DNA from 3 places in the Pseudoalteromonas sp. TAB23 genome. Region 2 is predicted to be linked to each of the others. Evidence: predicted binding sites of a transcription regulator. Region 2 holds the regulator's gene; each other region holds the start of a gene.
What was found. The regulator sigma-54, encoded in region 2, starts transcription at its own class of promoters, with help from an activator protein. The targets are predictions, from matches to a motif close to GTTGGCACGNNNNTNGNNT.
Positions count from the first base shown of each region.

Region 1: the regulator sigma-54 is predicted to act here: its motif matches at 3,430-3,448, upstream of L654_RS0110050 (DUF2726 domain-containing protein).
Region 3: the regulator sigma-54 is predicted to act here: its motif matches at 3,820-3,838, upstream of fliE (flagellar hook-basal body complex protein FliE).

Region 1 is NZ_AUTP01000196.1:10,039-16,974, forward strand. It holds gene arcB (aerobic respiration two-component sensor histidine kinase ArcB) at 1-2,218, opposite strand, end outside; gene folE2 (GTP cyclohydrolase FolE2) at 2,451-3,371, shown strand; gene L654_RS0110050 (DUF2726 domain-containing protein) at 3,488-4,084, shown strand; gene mtnN (5'-methylthioadenosine/S-adenosylhomocysteine nucleosidase) at 4,207-4,914, shown strand; gene ampE (regulatory signaling modulator protein AmpE) at 4,915-5,859, shown strand; gene L654_RS0110065 (IS4 family transposase) at 5,941-6,936, opposite strand, start outside.
Region 2 is NZ_AUTP01000133.1:16,577-23,512, forward strand. It holds gene mgtE (magnesium transporter) at 1-134, opposite strand, end outside; gene L654_RS0104895 (HPr family phosphocarrier protein) at 265-537, opposite strand; gene rapZ (RNase adapter RapZ) at 580-1,425, opposite strand; gene ptsN (PTS IIA-like nitrogen regulatory protein PtsN) at 1,444-1,896, opposite strand; gene hpf (ribosome hibernation promoting factor) at 1,901-2,188, opposite strand; gene L654_RS0104915 (RNA polymerase factor sigma-54) at 2,214-3,713, opposite strand; gene lptB (LPS export ABC transporter ATP-binding protein) at 3,783-4,508, opposite strand; gene lptA (lipopolysaccharide transport periplasmic protein LptA) at 4,505-5,050, opposite strand; gene lptC (LPS export ABC transporter periplasmic protein LptC) at 5,040-5,594, opposite strand; gene kdsC (3-deoxy-manno-octulosonate-8-phosphatase KdsC) at 5,591-6,142, opposite strand; gene L654_RS0104940 (KpsF/GutQ family sugar-phosphate isomerase) at 6,143-6,936, opposite strand, start outside.
Region 3 is NZ_AUTP01000222.1:6,757-13,692, forward strand. It holds gene fliH (flagellar assembly protein FliH) at 1-675, opposite strand, end outside; gene fliG (flagellar motor switch protein FliG) at 679-1,719, opposite strand; gene fliF (flagellar basal-body MS-ring/collar protein FliF) at 1,712-3,427, opposite strand; gene fliE (flagellar hook-basal body complex protein FliE) at 3,448-3,780, opposite strand; gene L654_RS0112585 (sigma-54 dependent transcriptional regulator) at 3,937-5,403, opposite strand; gene L654_RS0112590 (ATP-binding protein) at 5,400-6,512, opposite strand; gene L654_RS0112595 (DNA-3-methyladenine glycosylase I) at 6,645-6,936, shown strand, end outside.

The DNA.
Region 1 (6,936 bases), on a different contig from region 2:
CAATCGCACCATGCTCCATTATTTTGGCATGAAGCTGCACATCATTTAAACCTACCGATCCAGCCGCACCTTTAAGTTTATGCGCTACTGATTCATACTCTTCTCTATCGCCGGCATTTAATGAAGTAAGTAATTCTTGCTGATATTGTGGACTTAGCTTTTCAAATAACTGACTACTGCGCCTAAATACAACCAAGCCCATCGAATTTACAAAGTCTTCTATTGTTTCAATATCTAATAAGTGTGCATCAATGCCCTCTAGCGCTTCTTCACTTACTTTTAGCTGTGGCTCTGTGCATTCACTTTGCTTAATGCCAAATAAGTCAGCCAGCATTTTATCAAGCTTAACTGTGTTAATTGGCTTAGCCAACGCACCTTGTATTGATATACCTTCAAGCTCTTTTTCAGCACTGCGTACATTGGCAGTTAAAGCAACAATAGGTAATTTATCAAAGTGGCTATCTGAGCGTATTTGCTTAGCAACCACGTCACCGTTTATATCTGGCAATTGCATATCAAGTAGTACTAAATCTAAGTCATCTTCGGTTTCGACGAACGAGAGTGCATCTTCACCGGTTTCAGCCCATAACACTTCATGGCCTCGTTGCTCTAATAGATTTGTAGCAATTTCGGCGTTAAGAGGCACATCTTCTACTAGTAGAATATACAAACCACGGCCAACATAACTTTGCTCTGTTGGTGCAACACATAAACTAAGCGGTATTTGCACTGTAAAACAACTTCCTTCGCCTTCAGTACTATTTACCGTAATTATCCCTTTCATTGCACTTACAAGTGCCTTAGTTACAGCTAAACCAATACCTGAGCCTATCGCGTTAGTCCCTTTTAAATCCGGCGCTTTGTAATACATATCAAATATATGGGCAAGCTGCTCTGGTGGAATACCTTGACCTGTATCTAGTACCTTAATAACTAACCATGGGCCTTCTACGCGATTTTCTCTGCTGCATTCGAGTGTTACTTTGCCTTGCTGAGTAAACTTAACGGCGTTGTTAATTAAGTTCCAAACAACTTGGCGTAATCGAGTCGGATCGAGCTGCGCGTAAACATCAAGTATGCCATTGCGCTTAATATCAAACTCAAGCTCTTTTTGCTCTGCTATTAAGCCTGCAAAATTAACTACATCGTTTATAAAGTCTGACACATTAATAGAATTAGTTGCTATATCGAGCTGATCTCTATCTATTTTATCTAAATCTATAATATCGTTAAAAATATTACCGAGTGTTTCAGCACTCGAAAAAATAGTATTGCCCCAACTACGCTGCTGCTTATTAAGCTCTGTATCTAATAACATACGCGTTAAACCAACAATGCCATTTAAAGGAGTACGTAGTTCATGGCTCAGCGTAGCAATAAACTTACCTTTGTCTTTATAGGCAGTTTCGAGCGCTTGTGCTGCTTCTTTACGGCTAGTGATATCACGACCAAAACCCAGTAAACCAATGTAGTCACCGTCATCATTTATAAAAGGTAATTTACGCAGCTCAAACCAACGTGTTTCACCATTTACTTCATAACCCACATCGATAGTCAGCGCTTTATGGCTTTGCTCTACTTCTTTATCGGTTGCTAAAACCTCAGATAAAAAATGACTCGGGAATATCTGCTCAACCGTTTTTCCTATTAGCTCACTACTTGATTTTCCCATTACCTCTTCAAACATTTTATTACAGCCGGCAAATACACCGTTGTTATCGCGGTAATAAAATAAATCGGGAGATGAATCAACGATTGAGCGTTGCAACATACTTTGTTGGGCAAGTTCTTGTTGTGTTTTTTTACGCTCAGCAATTTCTCGGCGCAGCTCTTCAATAGCGCGATGCTTGGCATGAAATGCCATTTTACGCTCATCAATTTCAATATTTAAACGGCTAATGTTGTCTTTTAGGGTTTGGTTTAAGAGTTTTTCCTGTTTGGTTGCGCTATCTAAATAAGCATACGAGGCATCTAATTGACGAATTGAATTAAGTAATACACTTATAATTAAAGGAGAAACCACAGCAGTAAAAAATACCACAGCCAAAATATCAACAAGGTGTAATTCGCCTATCGCAACATAATAAAACATGCTCGATAAAATAAGAGATACAGTTAAAAATAAAGTGTAACAAATAGCTGCGGTTTTAAATTCACCAAATCGCGTTATTGAGCTGGAAAGTACCCGAGCCCAAGGGCTCAAAGAATAATCGGTCATACGTAATTTTATCTCTTAGCTGTGTGCTTAAATATAAAGAAGGCAATGCGCATGTATAAACATACCATTTTCCCAGATTTTAGCATTTTTCTCCTACCACTACCCATGTTGTGCGATAAAAACAGAATTTTTCATGTTTGATTTTGCTCATCTCTTAAACTCATCATTTCAGCAATAAATTATTTAGTGTAAAATGCCCCGCTTTATTATCTCCAAAATACGAGTAGCGCACATGCAAACCAATATGCCAGATATAGCAGACACTGCACCCGCTTTACAAACAGGTAAATTAGACTGGGTTGGCATGGGCGAAATCGAACTGCCATTTATTTTTGAGTCACGAGACTTATCTCCAGTTACAGTAAATGCCAAAGCTCGTGCATTTGTAAATTTGCATAAAGAAGATGCCAAAGGCATTCATATGTCACGTCTATTTTTAGCACTTGACCTGCTTTCAACTGAGCAGCAAGTCAATCCGCAAACAATAGCGCAAGCACTCGATACTTTTATAACTAGCCACGAAGGGCTGAGTGATAAAGCACAAATTGAATTTAAATTTGAATTACCGCTACGCCGTAAATCACTATTAAGTGGTAAAGCGGGCTGGAAAAGCTACCCAGTTGTACTTACCAGTACAATTGAAAATAACATTATTAGCTACGAGCTAACCGTAGATGTTACCTATTCTTCAACATGCCCTTGCTCTGCAGCACTTGCACGCCAGCTTATACAAAACGCGTTTAACGAAAAGTTTAACCAAGAAACTTTAAGCCAAAAAGATGTGCACGAATGGCTAGGCACTACACAAGGCATAGTTGCTACACCTCACTCGCAGCGCTCTATTGCCAACGTAAAAGTAAAGCTTGATAGCAATATTCAAGAATTTGACGTAGTGACTCTAATAAACACCCTCGAAGCTGAACTTAAAACGCCTGTACAAGCGGCAGTAAAACGCGAAGACGAGCAAGAATTTGCCCGTTTAAATGGTCAAAATCTTATGTTTTGTGAAGATGCAGCGCGTAAAATTAAAGCCTTGCTAGATGCTGACAATTACAGCGATTACTGGCTGCAAATAAACCATTATGAATCACTCCATGCACACGATGCTGTAGCTATTGCGGTTAAAGGTATTGAAGGTGGATACAAAGCTTAATAGCTACATAGTTTTAGCTTTTACAAACAGTTGGTAATTATTTTATAACTCATACTTTTTAGGCACGTAAATTGCTTTATTTGAGCAGTGTCAATTTGTTGTTATGGAGTTACCGTATGGAATTCGCTTTATTATTAATTCTAGTATTAGTTGTCGGGGCTTCTGTTGTTGCGTCAAAATTTAATGACGATGGCGGAAACCCGTATCCTTTTACCCGCAAGCAAACTGTTTTTACGCAGGTTGAAGGCGCTTTTTTAAATCTTCTCGAGCGTGCTGTAGGCGATCAATATAAAATTGTTAGTCGCGTTAAGTTAATTGACGTTATTGACTGTAAGCAAGGTCTTTCTATTAAATCTAAACGTGCTGCTTTAGCTAAAGCTAAAAATAAGCAACTCGACTTTGTATTAATCGATAAAGAAAAACTCACTATTGTTGCGGCCGTTGACCTAGTTAACAATGCGAATAAAGATGGTCACAAAGCTCAACGCGACTGGTTTGTAAACGGTGCACTAGAGTCTGCGGGCATTCCACATATTCGTATGAAAGTTAAATCAGGCTACCGTCCTTCTGAAGTACGCGATGCAATTATGTTTAAACTTGGTAAGCCTGCAGCAACACAAACGCAGCGCCCTGTTCGTAATCGCTCACATAAGCCAGCGGTACTTTCACCTTCTCAAGCCAAAGCACAAACAACTGCTTTAGCTGAAATTTAAAAACCAAATTAAATACTCTCCTAAAAAGTATTTAAAGCGAGCTCATAAACAAGCTCGCTTTTTTGTTTTTTATTGCTAACTTCACGTATAATCAAGTGATTCAAACTCAGGAATTAAACATTATGAATGTTGGTATTATTGGCGCAATGGAGCCAGAAGTTAAAATTTTACGTGAAGCGATGCAAAACCCACAAATTTTAACTAAAGCAGGTTTCACTTTTTATACTGGTGAATTGGCTGGTAACACAGTAACACTTGTTCAATCTGGTATTGGTAAAGTAGCATCAACAATTGCAACTACCTTACTGATTGATAACTTCAAACCTGATTGCGTAATTAACACAGGCTCTGCCGGTGGATTCGATCCTTCTCTAAGTGTTGGCGACGTAGTAATTTCGTCAGAAGTACGTCATCACGATGTAGATGTTACTGCTTTTGGCTACGAAATTGGCCAAGTACCACAAATGCCAGCAGGCTTTGCAGCTCACCCTAAATTAGTTGAAGCAGCACAACAAACAATCGAACAAATCAGTGATGTTAAAACACTTGTTGGCTTAATTTGTACTGGTGACACATTTATGTGTGACCCTGTGCGTATCGATAAAGCACGCAGTGATTTTCCTACAATGCTTGCCGTTGAAATGGAAGGCGCTTCAATTGCACAAACGTGTTTTACGCTTAACACACCATTTGTTGTAATTCGCTCAATGTCTGATATAGCAGGTAAAGAGTCACCACAATCATTTGAAGAATACCTAGAAACAGCATCAATCAACTCATCTAAAATGGTTGTCGCACTTTTAGAAAAGCTAACTGCAGTGTCTCTGTAAATGCTTAGCAATATTGTTCAAAACCACTTGGACTTTATTGCCTTCATACTAGCGCTCCTTGCTGAGCGCTTTATTCCCCTTATTAGCTGGTATCATCCTAATACAGCGTTAAATGCTGTTTTTAGTGCTATTGGCAAGCGCATATACAAAAGCAAAGAACCTAAAAGCTATCAATATTTGGCAGCTATACTCGCAAGCACGCTCATTTTAAGTGTCATTCTCATTATTGTAGTGCTACTACTCGAGTTTGCTTTTTACCCTGAATTACTCGCAGGTCTTATTTTATACTTATGCTTAGAAAGTAAGAGTATTGATAAAAAAGCACTTCGCATTGCAAAGCTAACTAAACAAAATCAAAAATCGACAGCACGCGAATTACTAAAACCACTGCTTGCCCGTGAAGTTAATAGGCTTTCATCTCCTGGTATTATTAAAGCATTAATTGAAAGCTTAATACTGCGCACTGCTCGATACTATTTCGTAGTTATATTTATATTTTTAGCCTTTGGCCCTATTGCTGCCCTCGCCTATCGATTGCTTACTTTAATACAACAAGCCTGGCGTAGTGATATATCCCCAAATAGCTACTTTTTAAAACCGCTTAAAACTCTCTTGTTTATTATTGAGTATATTCCAATGCGCTTACTCGCTTTAACTATTGCAGCAAGTAGAGCGAGCAAACAAAGCATGCACTACATAAAGCATTATGGCAGACATTTTTACCAAACAAATACAGGTTGGCTACTAAGCACATGCTCTGCATCACTTGGTGTGCAGCTGGGCGGGCCTGCAGTTTATTTGGGTACTCGCTTTAATAAAATGCGTATAGGTACTGATAGACTACCTACACCCGAGGATATACCTGTAATAATTAATAGATTAAATCAGGCGCGTGTATTTTGGTTGTTAGTAATTGTAAGTATTGAAATATTAAAAGTGATTTAGTGACTATTTAGTGACTACCTCGTAACTATTTACAGACCCCAAAATACGAGCACTAAAAAACTAGCCTAGGCTTAATGCCAGTCAGTTAACAGCTGACTGGCTTTTTTTATTGGGGTATTTACTGGGTTTTGGTTTCACACACCTCGGATACGCCCGCTCCCGTTTTATCGGCAATATGTGATGTTCAACTTGAGCTTGTAATTGCTCTATTGATTTAGGTATCCGTCCTGCATTTTCTATAAACATTGTATGAATAAGGTTAATAATACTAATAGCACACGTCGTAAAACTCAGGTGTTTTGCATATATTCCAGATTTTTTCTGCGCCATTTTCACCATCTGGTATCGGAGCAAGTTATAGCTCAACATTACGCCCCATAATTCTTGCGCTATCATCTCAGGTTTCTTGCTGCGTAGCGTAAAGTGACTATTCAGTAAGGTTTGTTTCATTTCTCGATAACCAAGTTCAATTTCCCACCGATCACTATAGAGGTCAACAATTTCAGCCTTAGGGAAACGCATTGGGTCTGTTAATGAAGTGAGTATATTCACCTCTTTCCCCTTAACCGTTTTTGTGACTAGCCTAACTTCAATGCTCTCTGGTAAATCGTCGAACTTTTTTCTCGCTTGTGCTGTTGCTTTTAGCTTGATGAGTTTGTCTTGACGACCTAGAGAGCGAACAATTTCATATTGCGTGCCTTTTCTCATCGGTTGAAGCCAATGCCTATTTACCCCAGCATGATGCCAACGATTGAGTAAGCCTAGAGAATAGAAGCCTCTATCAAATAACGTCAGTGAGTTATCGGGTGTTGCCTCGATTAAGTCTTCAGCCAACACCATTTCACTTGTACGACAACTATCAAAGGCGCTCCCCATTAATAAATGACTAGTTAACTCCATCAAACACACCATGCGAACCTGAGGGAAGGCCGTGTCACCATACTGATTTTTCCACATGGAGAATGCATGTTGATTTTCAGCAGTATCCGGTGTGCGCCAAATGACACCATCAACACCCAGTAGTGATAGCCCGCACCATGTGGGATGGTTCGCATCAGCATTCCACATTTGCTGACT
Region 2 (6,936 bases):
AATAATAATGCGGTATCACAAGGAGCTGTTTTTGCGAGCATGCGCCTAACTTGAACAAATTGACCACTATTGAGTGACTTAGTCACCTGTTTTAGTTGCTGTAGTGGGTAATCTTGTTCAAAAGCTTCAGGCATTGGCGTCCTTTATAAATTTTTATATTACTTTATGGGGAGAGGTGAGTTAACTGGCGTCACTAACCGTATTTATTTTATATATCTGTTTTAGTTGGGGCATTAGTAATGCGAGCATTATTTTTATAACTGTTTATTCTTGTTCATTAAAACGTTGTGCTATTAATTCTCCAACAGCATGTAAAGCTTGCTCAGAATCGGGGCCTTTACATACAACTTTTACTTCTTTGCCTTGGCTACTTTCAAGTAACATTAATGCAAGTACGCTATCGCCTGCAGCTTCTTTGTCATCTTGAAATAATGTAATTGTCGCATCAAACTGCACTGCTAATTGGGCAAGCACGGTGGCTGCTCTGGCGTGCAATCCTAATTTGTTTTTTATTAAAAAAGTGTCTTCACAATGCATAACTTACTCTACCTAAGCTGAACAGGTGATTATTCAGCTATATTATTTTTCTTGTTCGCGATGGCGAATTTTCACATTGGGATGTGTCATTGCAAAACTTTCACCGATAGTTTGCGCTAAATATACAGAGCGATGTTGTCCGCCTGTACACCCAATAGCAATGGTTAAATAACTGCGGTTATTTCGCTCTAAGTGCGGTAACCATGTTTGTACAAATGTCTGAATTTGCCATGTGAATTTTTGCACTATGCTGTGATTGGCCAAATAATCTTTAACGGGTTGATCTAACCCATTTAAAGGTTTTAATTCAGGTTCCCAATGTGGATTTGGTAAAAAGCGTGCATCAAATACGTAATCTGCTTCTTTTGGTATACCGTATTTAAAACCAAACGATTCAAACGTGACAATCAGTTGCTTATCTTTTTTACCTAAAATCTTTTCACGAATAGATTCAGCAAGTTGATGAACGCTTAAATCAGTTGTATCTATCATAAAGTCGGCGCGGGTGATTAATACATCAAGTAATTCTTTTTCTTTTTTGATGGCTAAATCAAGAGGCAACGAGTCAATTGATAGTGGGTGTAATCTACGAGTTTCAGAAAAACGTTTGATCAATGTTTGGTCGTCGCTATCTAAATAAAATAACGTAGGTTTTGCAAAGCCAGGCAAGTATTCAAGAATATCGTTAAATTCATCTTGTTGTTTAGGGATGTTACGCACATCAATGCTAACAGCAATTTTATCATAGCTATCAGACACACTGCGAACTAATGAAGGAAGCAAGTTAACTGGAATATTATCTACGCAATAATAACCTAAATCTTCTACAACGCGTAAAGCAACCGACTTTCCAGAACCAGAACGGCCGCTTATGATAATTAACTCCATTTAACACCCTTTATAAAACTATGATTGATTGACAATAACTTGGTAAAGCTCAGCATCTGATTTTGCACTGCGTAACTGTTTACAAAAATCTTTGTTGTTTAGTTTATCAGCAATGGTTGCTAGAGTCTTTAAGTGCTGCTGGTTATCGCCATCTGGTACGATGAGTGCGACGAAAATATCAACAGGGCGATTATCGATTGCATCAAAATTTATTGGAGTTTCGCTAACGAGTACTAAAGCCAAAGGCTCTTCTGCACCGCTCATTCTTCCATGAGGAATGGCAATGCCACGCCCTATACCTGTACTACCCAATTTTTCTCTGCTCATTAAAGCATTAAGAATATCTTGTTGCGGTAAATACGGAAGTTTGTCGTGAGCAAGTTCGCTAATGAACTCTAAAATTCTTTTTTTGCTATTAAAAAGGACCGCAGCTTTGCTGCAGTCCTGGCATATAAGTGAGCTTAATTTCATCATATTAGTGTCGAGCAAGCTTCTCTTTGTGTTTAATTACTTGTCGATCGAGCTTGTCGATCAACGAGTCAATGGCGGCATACATATCTTGATGTTCTGTAGAGGCAAATAGCTCAGCACCGCTTACGTGTATGGTGGCTTCTGCTTTTTGATTTAATTTTTCTACATCGAGAATGACATGAACATTATTAATATGATCAGAGTGTCTTTCTAGCTTCGCAAATTTGGTATTAATATAGTCTCTTAGTGAATCGGTTAATTCTACGTGACGACCAGTTAAGTTTAGTTGCATAAGCATTACCCTCTTTTTTTGCGTCTTAAATCAAACTTTTACGCTGATTTGACGGTGGAATAGCCAGAGATTCGCGGTATTTTGCGATTGTACGTCTCGCTACTTTAATTCCTTGCTCAGCCAATATATCCGCTATTTTGCTATCACTCAATGGTTTTGCTGAGTTTTCTGCTGCGATTAATTTTCGGATAAGCGCACGGATTGCTGTAGATGAACATTCACCACCGTTTTCGGTGCTTACATGGCTTGAGAAAAAATATTTAAGCTCAAATATACCACGGGGTGTGTGCATATACTTTTGGGTTGTTACGCGCGAAATTGTTGATTCGTGCATTTCTACCATTTCAGCAACATCATTTAAAACCATTGGTTTCATGGCTTCAGGACCGTGTTCAAAAAAGCCTTGTTGTTGCTTAACAATACAATTTGTTACTTTTAATAGCGTGTCGTTTCTACTTTCTAAGCTTTTAATAAACCATTTAGCTTCTTGTAAATGCGAGCGAATAAACTGGCTGTCACCACTGGATTTTACAGTGCGAGACATTGCAGCGTATTGGCTATTAACACGAATTTTAGGCATGCTATCTGGGTTTAACTCAACAACCCAGCGGCCTTTAATTTTTTTAACTGACACATCGGGAATAACATACTCAGATTCTTCTCTTACAATAGTATCTGCAGGTTTAGGGCTAAGAGTATGTATTAATGTCATTACTTCTTTAAGCTCTTCTTCTTTGAGCTTAGTTTTCTTCATTAATGTACGATAGTCACGAGCAGCTAATAAATCAATATGCTCGGTTAAAATCATTTTTGTTTCATTAATGTAAGGTGTTTCTTTATCAAACTGGTTAAGCTGAATACACAAACACTCTTGTAAACTACGTGCAGCAATACCAACAGGATCAAACAGTTGGATGCGTTTTAATACAGCTTCAATTTCATCAAGTTCGACTTCGTTATCATCTTCGTTTTCTTGATTAAAGCTTTCTAAAATCTCTTCGCAGCTTAGTGTTAAAATACCTGAATCATCGACGGCTTCTACAATAGCAATAGCAATAGCTTCGTCTGTAGGGCTAAATGGCGTTAGTTGTAACTGCCACATTAAATACTCATGGAGCGTTTCAGTAGAGGCGCCTTGGTATATTGATTCGTCTTCAGGCATCGGACCCGATGATGCTGCTGGGGCGGCACTCATGTACTCATCCCAACTAACATCCATAGCCATGTCGTCACTTAGCGTGTCTTTTGCAAGTGCTTCACCACTATCTTGTTCGTATTCGCTTGGAGCATCATCGGCAGATGCGCTAACAGTTATGTCATCTGTATCTGCTTTTTGCTCGTTTTTACCTGCAGCGTCTTCTGAATAGTCTGCTTCTTCAACCTCTAATAGCGGGTTGCTGTCGAGAGCTTCTTGTATTTCTTGCTGGAGATCCAATGTACTGAGTTGCAACAAACGAATAGCTTGTTGCAGCTGTGGAGTCATTGTAAGTTGCTGGCCCATGCGCAGCTGTAGTGATTGCCTCATGTATCTCTAACAATCCTTTTATGTTGTTATAATTAATACTAGCAGATGCTTAAAGACATGGCGTAAATGTTACAGCCTAAATTGCTCGCCTAAGTAAACATCGCGTACTGTTTTATCATTTAATACGTGTTCTGGAGTACCTGATGCAATCAGCTCCCCATGAGAAACAATGTAGGCTTTTTCACAAACATCAAGGGTTTCTCTTACGTTATGATCGGTAATTAATACACCAATCCCACGATTTTTAAGATGTTCTATTATTTTCTTTATGTCTAATACCGAAATCGGGTCAACACCTGCAAATGGTTCATCCAGTAATATAAATTTAGGATCTGCTGCCAGCGCACGTGCTATTTCAACACGACGACGTTCGCCACCCGACAATGCCATACCTTGGCTATCACGAATGTGTTGTATGCTAAATTCATCTAATAATTTATCGAGAGTGTCTTCTCTAGCTTGTTTATTTAACTCTTTGCGCGTTTCTAAAATGGCCATTAAGTTTTGATAAACAGTCAGCTTTCTGAATATTGAAGACTCTTGCGGTAAGTAGCCAATGCCTAATCTAGCACGACTATGCATAGGTAAAAGAGTAATATCGTTATCGTCTATCGATATTTTACCTTTGTCGCTAGGTACAAGTCCTACTATCATATAAAACGTGGTGGTTTTACCTGCGCCGTTAGGGCCAAGTAAGCCAACAATACTGCCAGCTTTGACTTCAAGGCCGACGTTTTTTACAACTTCACGGCCTTTATAACTCTTTGCTAATAGCTCTGCTTTTAATGTGCTCATGGTTGACCTTTGTCGCTTTTTTTACTTTTTTTAGTCTCGATTGGTACTAAAATTGTGTGAACGCGGTCAGTTGAGTTTTCATCTTTTTCGGCACTGATTAGCTGCTGCTCTATATCGTAGGTAATGCTTTTAGCATTTATTTTTTGTCCCGCTTGCGATACTTGTGCATTACCAACAAGCGTTAAAAAACGCTTAGATACATCATAACGCACTTCGTCAGCACTGGCGCTCATAGTCGTGCCATCTGATTGCTTTTCTTCAAAGTGCGCAGGGCTACCTGTAGCAATTAATAATTGTTTATTATCACCAAGTTCATCGCGTTTATGTACTTCTAAGCGGTCGGCTGTGATACGGCGGTTACCGTGAATAATTTCAACGTTTTTCTCAAAAATCCCGACATTAGCTTTTAATTGACCTTCTTGCTTATCGGCGCTTATTGAAATTTGATTTGCAGTCGGTTGCGTGTTTTGCTCTGCAGCACTACTATTAAACGCTAGTATAAGTGTAGGAATAATAAGTGATTTTAATATTTTATTGGTCATAATATATGGTTCGCGTATGGTTAATTAGTTTTATCACTTCGGTTTTTAAGTCGGCTTCTAGGCCTTTACCAGTGATTTTTAAATTGGGCCCAGTGATGATAACGGGTTGCTCCGAACGCATTGTTAATAGCTTTATATCTACCTGAATATTATCAGCATTGATTTTGTCTATCATGGCGTTATCGGTTAAGTTTTTGGCAACCACATTGCCTTCTAAAATTAATTGTTTGTCTTCGTATAATGTTGCTTCGTCTGCATTTATTTGCCACGTTTGCTTTTCGTTATATAAAGTAAAAATAGGTTTTTCAAAAAACGTAAAACCTAATTGTTGATATAGCTCCATTTTAGCCGCAGTAACTTTGTGGCTAATTTTACCTTGTTCGTCATAGGCTGTTTGTTTGAGTTCTATGGCTATGTAATCAGGCTTGGCAATAACTTCAGGCTCAGGCTGAGGTACAATATTTGTTTGTGTAAAATAAGGGTACCAAAGCCAAACCATACAGCTAATGAATAAAACGCTTAATATTATGCGCGCTGCATTCATGAACTAGTGCCTTGTGTAGTCAATGCTTTACCATTTTCAAGCATAAGTAAGTCGGTGAGCTCTCTTACTGCACCAAAGCCGCCAGGCATTTGCGTTACATAGTGTGATAAACGTTTAATAAGTGGATGGGCATCATTTACTGCAACAGCAAAGCCGACTAATTCCATAACGGGCATGTCAGGACCATCATCACCGATATAAGCAATTTGTTCATCGCTAAGGTTGAGTTTGTCTTTTAATTCTTGATAGGCAATGAGCTTATTTTCTTGGCCTTGATAAATATGCTGTACGGTTAAGCTGCTCATACGTTGTTGCACTATTTGTGAATGACGACCAGTAATTACAGCCACTTCAAAGCCACTGTTTATAAGCGCTTTAATGCCAAAACCATCTTTTGTATTAAATGCTTTTAGCTCTTCACCTTGATTACCAAGATAAATACGGCCATCAGAAAATACACCATCAATATCGCATATAAGTAGCTTTACTTTTTTAGCGCGTGCTTTTGCACCATCGCTCAGCGGTTGATAGAGTTCTTCAAATTGCATTTATAACACTCCTGCTTTTAATAGGTCTTGCATGTTTAATGCGCCAATAGGTTGGTTTTTCTCATTGACGACGATTAAGCCATTTATACGTTTGTGTTCCATAATATTAAGCGCTTCAGCAGCCAAAATATCTTGTGTAGCCGTAGTACATGACTTAGTCATAACAACATCTATTTGTGTTGTATGAATATCAATTCTTTGCTCTAAAATACGACGCAAATCGCCATCGGTAAATAATCCCACGAGCTGCTGATTTTCATCAACAATGGCTGTCATACCTAGCCCTTTAGCTGACATTTCAATAAGGGCATCTTTAACTGTTTGTGAAACGCTAATAATAGGTGTATTTGCGCCGCTGTGCATAACATCTTTTAAAGTAAGTAATAAGCGCTTGCCTAAACTACCACCTGGGTGAGATAGCGCGAAGTCATCAGCTGTAAACCCGCGAGCTTCTAATAATGCAACTGCCATGGCATCGCCCATCGCAAGCGTTGCAGTGGTACTTGATGTAGGAGCTAGACCCAATGAACAGGCTTCTTTTTCTACTTTAATACACACATGTACATTAGCAAGGGTCGCCATGGTTGATTGCGTATTGCCAGTCATCGATATCATTTTGGCACCAAGTCGTTTTAAAACCGGAATGATATTTAAAACTTCGCTGGTCTCCCCTGAATTAGAAATAAGCATAACCACGTCATTTTTAGTGATCATACCTAAATCACCATGACTTGCTTCACCAGGGTGAACAAAAAATGCTGGACTGCCAGTGCTTGCAAGGGTTGCCGCTATTT
Region 3 (6,936 bases), on a different contig from region 2:
CCAGTTATTATCAATAATGGTTTGTTCGCCGTAGCTCTCTTTTATGAGTTCTAAGTCTTCGGGGTTTAAATGGATTCGTACTTTTTCTTGCTCCGCATTAAGTGAATCAATACTTTGCTTTAACGTATGTAAAATCACATCAGGCGATGTTTTTACTTCTTGATAAATAACAGCTTCAGCTAACATGCTAGCAAGTTGTACTAATTGCTTCTCGGCTTGTTGGTCCACTTTATCTAGCGGTGCAGTTAACCCCTCTAAAATGGTTTTTAAACTTGTTAACTGCTCTTCAATTAATGGTTTTACGTCATCAAGGCCTTGTGTTTTACCTTGTTCTAAGCCTTCTTTGTAGCCTGCTTCTTTACCTTCGCCAACGCCTTTTTCAAAACCGTCTATGTAGCCTTGCTCATGACCTTGCTTAAGGCCTTCTTCGTACGCGTCTTGTCTAATGCGTTCAAGCTCAACCATGGTAAGCGCAGGGAGTTCTGGTTCTTGTGGTTCATCAATAGGCATTTCTTCGGCTAATTCTTTTTTGTACAGCTCACTAAGCGGTGTGCCGTAAGCCGTAGAGCGATTGCCAAAGCTGCTCTCATCTGGTGCTACATCTGGAATAGCCCAGTTTTTTAATAATTCATCTGCTTCATCAGCCCGAAGTGTGCGTCCTTTGAGTTTGCTCATGGTTTACAGGAACTCCTCGCCACCGCCGCCGCCCAGCTGAATTTCACCTGAGTCAGATAAACGACGCGCTGTTGATAAAATCTCTTTTTGCGCCGCTTCTACTTCGCTTATACGTACCGGTGCCATAGCTTCTAAATCATCAGCAAGCATTTCGGCTGCACGCTTAGACATATTGCCCAGTATTTTGTCTTTAAGCGCATCGTCGGTGCCCTTAATTGCTTTCATTAATACGTCTTGTTGTACTTCTCGTAGGATTGCTTGAATACCGCGGTCTTCAACATCCATTAAGTTTTCAAACACAAACATTAAGTCTTGAATTTGCTGCGACATCTCTTCGTCATGTTCACGAATAGAGTCCATTAACTGCCCTTCTACGTTGGTATCTAGGTAGTTCATAATATCTGCAGCTGCTTTTAAGCCACCCATTTTAGCGGCTTGTGCACCTGCTTGGCCGGCAAATTGTTTTTCCATAATTTCGTTTAGCTCTTGCAGTGCTGCTGGCTGAACTTCTTCAAGGTTTGCAATACGCATGGTTAAATCTAAGCGCACTTTTTCAGGGAACTGAGCAATAATCTCAGCAGACTGCTCTGGCTCTAAGTACGATAATACAATGGTTTGAATTTGCGGATGCTCATTACGAATAATGTTTGCTACCTGCTTAGAGTCCATCCATTTTAATGAATCCAAACCTTTAGCGCCTGAGCCCATAACAATTTGGTCAATAAGGCTAGCGGCTTTGTCTTCACCAAGTGCTGCTGTAAGCGCTTTTTTAATAAAGTCTTCTGACTGAAAACCAATGGTACTAAAGCTTTGAATTTGTTCTATAAACAAGTTGTGTACAGCGCTAATCTTAGCTTGTGATAAGTCCTGTAACCCGGCCATCGCCATACCCACTTTTTGTACCTGTTTAGGTTCTAAGTGTTTAAGGATTTGCGCGGCATCTTCTTCTGATAAACTCAAAAGTAATATAGCGGCTTTATCTACCCCATCTAGCTTATCAACATCAAAGGCTGGCGGGAGTTGTTTTTGTTCTTGATCAGTCATCTTCTGTTAACCACGCTTTGACTACTTGTGATGATAGTTCTGGTTCGTTAGCTACAAGGGCACGAATTGCTTTAAGTAAATCTTCGTCGCCATGTAAATCCGGTAACTGCAGTGTACCATCACTTGAGAAACCAACCGAAGCAGAATCAAAGTCTTTATTTAGCATATCAAGCGTATTGTCGCCAATATCTACGCCTGAACTTAATGCATCTTCGTCGTATTCTTCTAGTGTATCGTCTGGGTAAATTAAGCGTTTAAGCATTGGTTTTACTACTGCCATTATCAATACAATGATAACTAAGGCGCCTAATACAAGGCGGGCTATTTTCATAAACCAGTCTTGTTCCCACAGTGGCACTTCTATTGCTAAATTTGTTTCTTCACGTACAAACGGCACTGTTACGACTTCAAGTGCATCACCACGTTGCATATCAAAACCTACACCACCTTGTAGTAAGCGACGAATATTTGACAATGCCTCTACCGAGCGTGGAGTCATGGTTGTTTCACCGTTTTCTCCCACTTTAGCAATGTAGTCAACAGCAACTGATACGCTTATCCTACGTATTACACCACTTTGCTGGCGCTTATGAGAAATTGTAGTGTCGAGTTCATAATTACGTGTGGCTTCTTTGTGGCTGCGTGTTGGTGACGTAGCTGTGCCTGCACCACCTTGCCCCGCAACCTCAGGAATGTTCGAATTTAACGGTGGCTGATTTGTAAGCGCACCTGGAATACCAACAGCTAGGCCGCCAATGTTATTTTCTTCAAATGTGGTTTCGCTTCTAACCGCTGGTAGGTCTGGGTTATAACGCTTTTGAGTTTCCTCAATCGAGCTAAAGTCCATGCTCAAATCAACTTGGGCTGTATAGTTTGCAAGCCCTACAACCGGTATTAAAATACTGTCTATTTTTTCAAGGTACTCTTGTTCGCGCTTACGTTCTAAGTCGTATTCTTTACGAGAGCGTGCTGCTAATGAGCTTTGCGAACCTGAATTTAGTAATCGACCATTTTGATCGGTAACAGTAACTCGCATTGGCTCTAAACCCTGTACTGCCGAGGCAATCATATCAACAACAGAGTCTACTTCTTCACGGTCGAGTGAGCGACCACGCTTAAGCGTTAATACAACTGTAGCTGATGGTTTTTTTTCTCTGCGGGCAAATACGTTTTCTTTAGGAATGGCTAACAATACTTTAGCGCGAGTAATATTATTAAGCTCTTCAATGGTGCGGGCAAGTTGTTGCTCGCGGCCATGTTTTAGGCGTTCGCGCTCTAAGCGTTGGCTTACACCAAAGCCCATATCTTGCATAATTATGTCAGAGCCCGACGCTGGCCCTTGCTCTAACCCTTCGCGGGTCATTAGTAGCTTAATGTTTTGGTATTCGCTTTCATCAACCGATACAACGTTGCCATCTAGTTGATATTCAATTTGTTGCGCATCTAAAAAGTCGAGCGTTTGAATAAGCTCTTCAGTTTGCATTTTGCCTAACGGGCGCATATCTGGCTGACGAGCCCAAATAATAATAAAAATCGCGATAGCTAAACAAATAGCCAATGCTATAACCAATGTTACTTGGCGCAATACATCAACACCATTTAAAGCACTTAAGTAGCCTGACTTTTGTTCTTGTTGATCATCACCACCACTTTGGTCAATACCGCCACCAGCAAGTGCTAGGTCTGTAGATTGGTTAGATTGCGCCACAATAATTCTCCACTACCTAATTAAACAGGCATGTTCATGATTTCTTTATAAGCTTCAACAAGTTTATTACGAACCTGTACTGTAGCCTCAAAAGCAACTGACGATTTTTGAGAAGCAATCATCGCTTCAGCAAGCGATACACTTCGATCACCCATCTCAACTGCTGTTACTTTTTGCGCGGCATCTTGTTGTAATCCGTGCACTGAATTTAGTGCATCACTTAGCATGTCGCCAAACTGGGAAGTAGAAGTAGGTTGAACTTGAGTCGGCAATTTATTTATTTGATTATTACGGCCGGCTTCTAAAGCCATTGATTGCATTTCTTGAAATACAGCACTGTTTTGAATTTTCATAATTTATCTCTGACACGCAGTGAACTCTTACAAGTAATAAAGCACAAAGCATGCCAAATAATTAATCATTAAAATACAATAGGTTAACTTTAGTTTGTGTTAGTCAGAGTTTTGACGACCCTAAGCTTGCACTGCAAACTTAGGGTTTATAGGAGGTTATGCAGGAAGTGAAATACCTAAATCGCGCATTTGCGCTAGTTTATAACGTAAAGTGCGCGGGCTTATACCCAACGTTTCGGCAACGTCTTTACGCTTACCTTGGCAACGTGCAAGGGTTTCTAAAATAATGCGATGCTCTTTGTCTTTAAGCTCATCTTTATAGCTACCGGTATCTGCCGCTAGCAAACCTTGTTTAGGTTCAACCTCAACAGGTGATTTTTCATCATAATATGCAGAGCTTAGCGTGCTTTTATCAACGCCTTTATCTGCGTGAGCTAATTCTGTTGGCGATACTGTTTGCGCTGGTGCCAATGATGGCTCCATAACAAAGTTATTAGATACTAAGTTTTCGATAAAAATAGCATGCTCGTTTATTGTGTTACCCGTGCGCAGTATAAGCGCACGCTGTATAACGTTATCAAGCTCGCGCACATTACCAGGCCACGCGTGAGCCAGTAACTTTTGCTCGGCAGCTTTATCTAAATACGCCATAGGCTCTTTGCTTTTACTTATATGGCGCTCAATTAAATGCTTAGCCAATACAATAATATCGCCTGGGCGTTGGCACAATGGTCGCCACATTAGTGGAAAAACATTAAGCCTGTAATATAAATCTTCTCTAAACTGATTTTCAGACACAGCTTCTTTTAAATCACGATTACTGGTTGCCAAAATACGTACATCGAGCTGAATTGTTTTACGACCCCCTAAACGCTCAACTTCACGTTCTTGCAGTACGCGTAACAGCTTAGCTTGTAGCCCTAAGTCCATCTCAGTAATTTCATCAAGTAAAATAGTGCCGCCTTGTGCTTGCTCAAACTTACCCGGACATGCTTGAATCGCGCCCGTAAAAGCCCCTTTTTCATAACCAAATAACGTGGCTTCGAGCATATTTTCAGGAATAGCCGCGCAGTTAATCGCCACAAATGGCTCATTACATCGGCTCGACTTATCATGAATATAACGCGCAAGTACTTCCTTACCTGAACCACTTGGGCCAAGTACCATTACACTTGCATCAGAGCGTGCTACTTTACTCGCAAGCTCCAATAATTGAATACTAGTTGGGTCAGCAACAATAGGTCCGTCGGTTTCTTTTGCTTTTTCAGGCAAATAACGGCTCACCATATTTAACAGCACTTCAGGTGCAAATGGTTTAGCCATGTAGTCAATTGCACCTAGGCGCATGGCTTCTACCGCATCGTCAATTGTGGCGTAGGCCGTCATCATCAATACAGGTAAATCAGGGTGGTTTAATTTAATACTGCGTAGTAAATCAAGTCCACTCATTGCGCCCATTTGCACGTCGCTTACAACAAGCGAAAATTGATCTTTTTTAAGCAGTAACATTGCTTGCTCAGCACTGTTGGCTGCAACACATTCAATACCCGACATTTCAAGGGTATCTATTAAGGCTTCACGAAGCCCAGCGTCATCTTCGACAACTAAAATAGTGTTACTCATAATGACCCCTCTAGTTTAGATGTTGCCTTAATAGGCAGTAACAAACTAAAGCAGGCACCACCATGCGTATTATTGGTCACATCAACACGGCCTTGGTGCGCACTAGCCACCGAACTCACTACAGCAAGCCCTAAACCTGTGCCCTGACTTTTGGTAGTAAAAAATGGTTCAAAAATTTTATCGCTTTGGCTTAAATCAACACCTGGGCCATTGTCGCTCACACTAATACGAACCATATCTAAATCTTTTAAATCTCTTTGTGCGCTAATTTTTACTTTTGCACCGCTGCCAATAACTTGAATACTATTGTGCACAAGATTTTGAATAGCACTGGCCAATGCCGTTTTATTACCGACTATTTGTATATCTGGCTCTGGTAAGCTTACATCCAGCTCACTTTCATTAAGTGCGACCATCGCATCAGCGCCCGCTTTAACTTCTGTTAAAAGCTGCTGCATTGAAACTTGCTCAACAACTTGCTGATCGCCACTTTTAGCAAATAACAGCATGTCGTTTACTTGAGTTTCTAAATCTTTTAAACGCGACATTAACTTTGTTTGAAAGTTATCGCGAGATGCTTCGGGTAAGCGCTTTGATCCTAAATTAGCGGCGTAAAGCATAGCGGCTGAGAGCGGTGTACGGACTTGATGCGCCAGTGACGCAACCATTTTACCCAGCGCGCTTAATCGCTGCATATGTGCAACACGTTTTTGTAAGCGGCGAGTTTCGGTTAAATCCGTCATTAAAATAAGTTGCCCAGGCTCTGGTGCTAAAGCGGTAATATCAAGCTTTATTAGGCGCCCGTCTTTTAAAGACACTTCGTGGCCATCATCTTGATGCGGCCTAAAAGAGCGCTGAATAACATTAAACCAGCGTTCGCCTTCAAGTGGCTCGCCAAGCATATCAATCGCTATTTGATTCGCTTTTGCAATCAACCCTTTGCCATCAAGTACAACCACGCCTGCTGGCATGGTATCAACCAAATGCGAAAGCCAACTTGCTTGCTTGCGCAGATCGCTTAATTCACCAATGTACTCCTCTTGAAGTAAACATGGGTTATACTGATTTGCAGAAAAAAACTGTGGTTTTAGCACGCTAGCAAGGGCCATAATCAAATCTCGAATTGATGTAGATACATGTCTAAATGCACGATTTATACCAAAATTTATTTACATACTTATCATTAAGTTACATCAATAATTTGAGCGACATAAAAATGACGCACACAAAAAGGAATAATAATGAGTGAGCAAATAAAGTGCCGTTGCCCGTGGCTCGACACCACTAAACCCGACTACGTTATTTACCATGATGAAGAATGGGGCGTCCCCCTTTATGATGATACAAAGTTGTTTGAATTTATCACTCTTGAATCAGCGCAAGCCGGCTTAAGCTGGTACACAATTTTAAAAAAACGCAGCGGTTACAAAAAAGCATTTGCTAATTTTGATGTAGATAAAGTAGCACAATTCACACAAGATGACGTTGAGAGACTAATGCTTGATGAAGGTATTGTGCGTAACCGATTAAAAA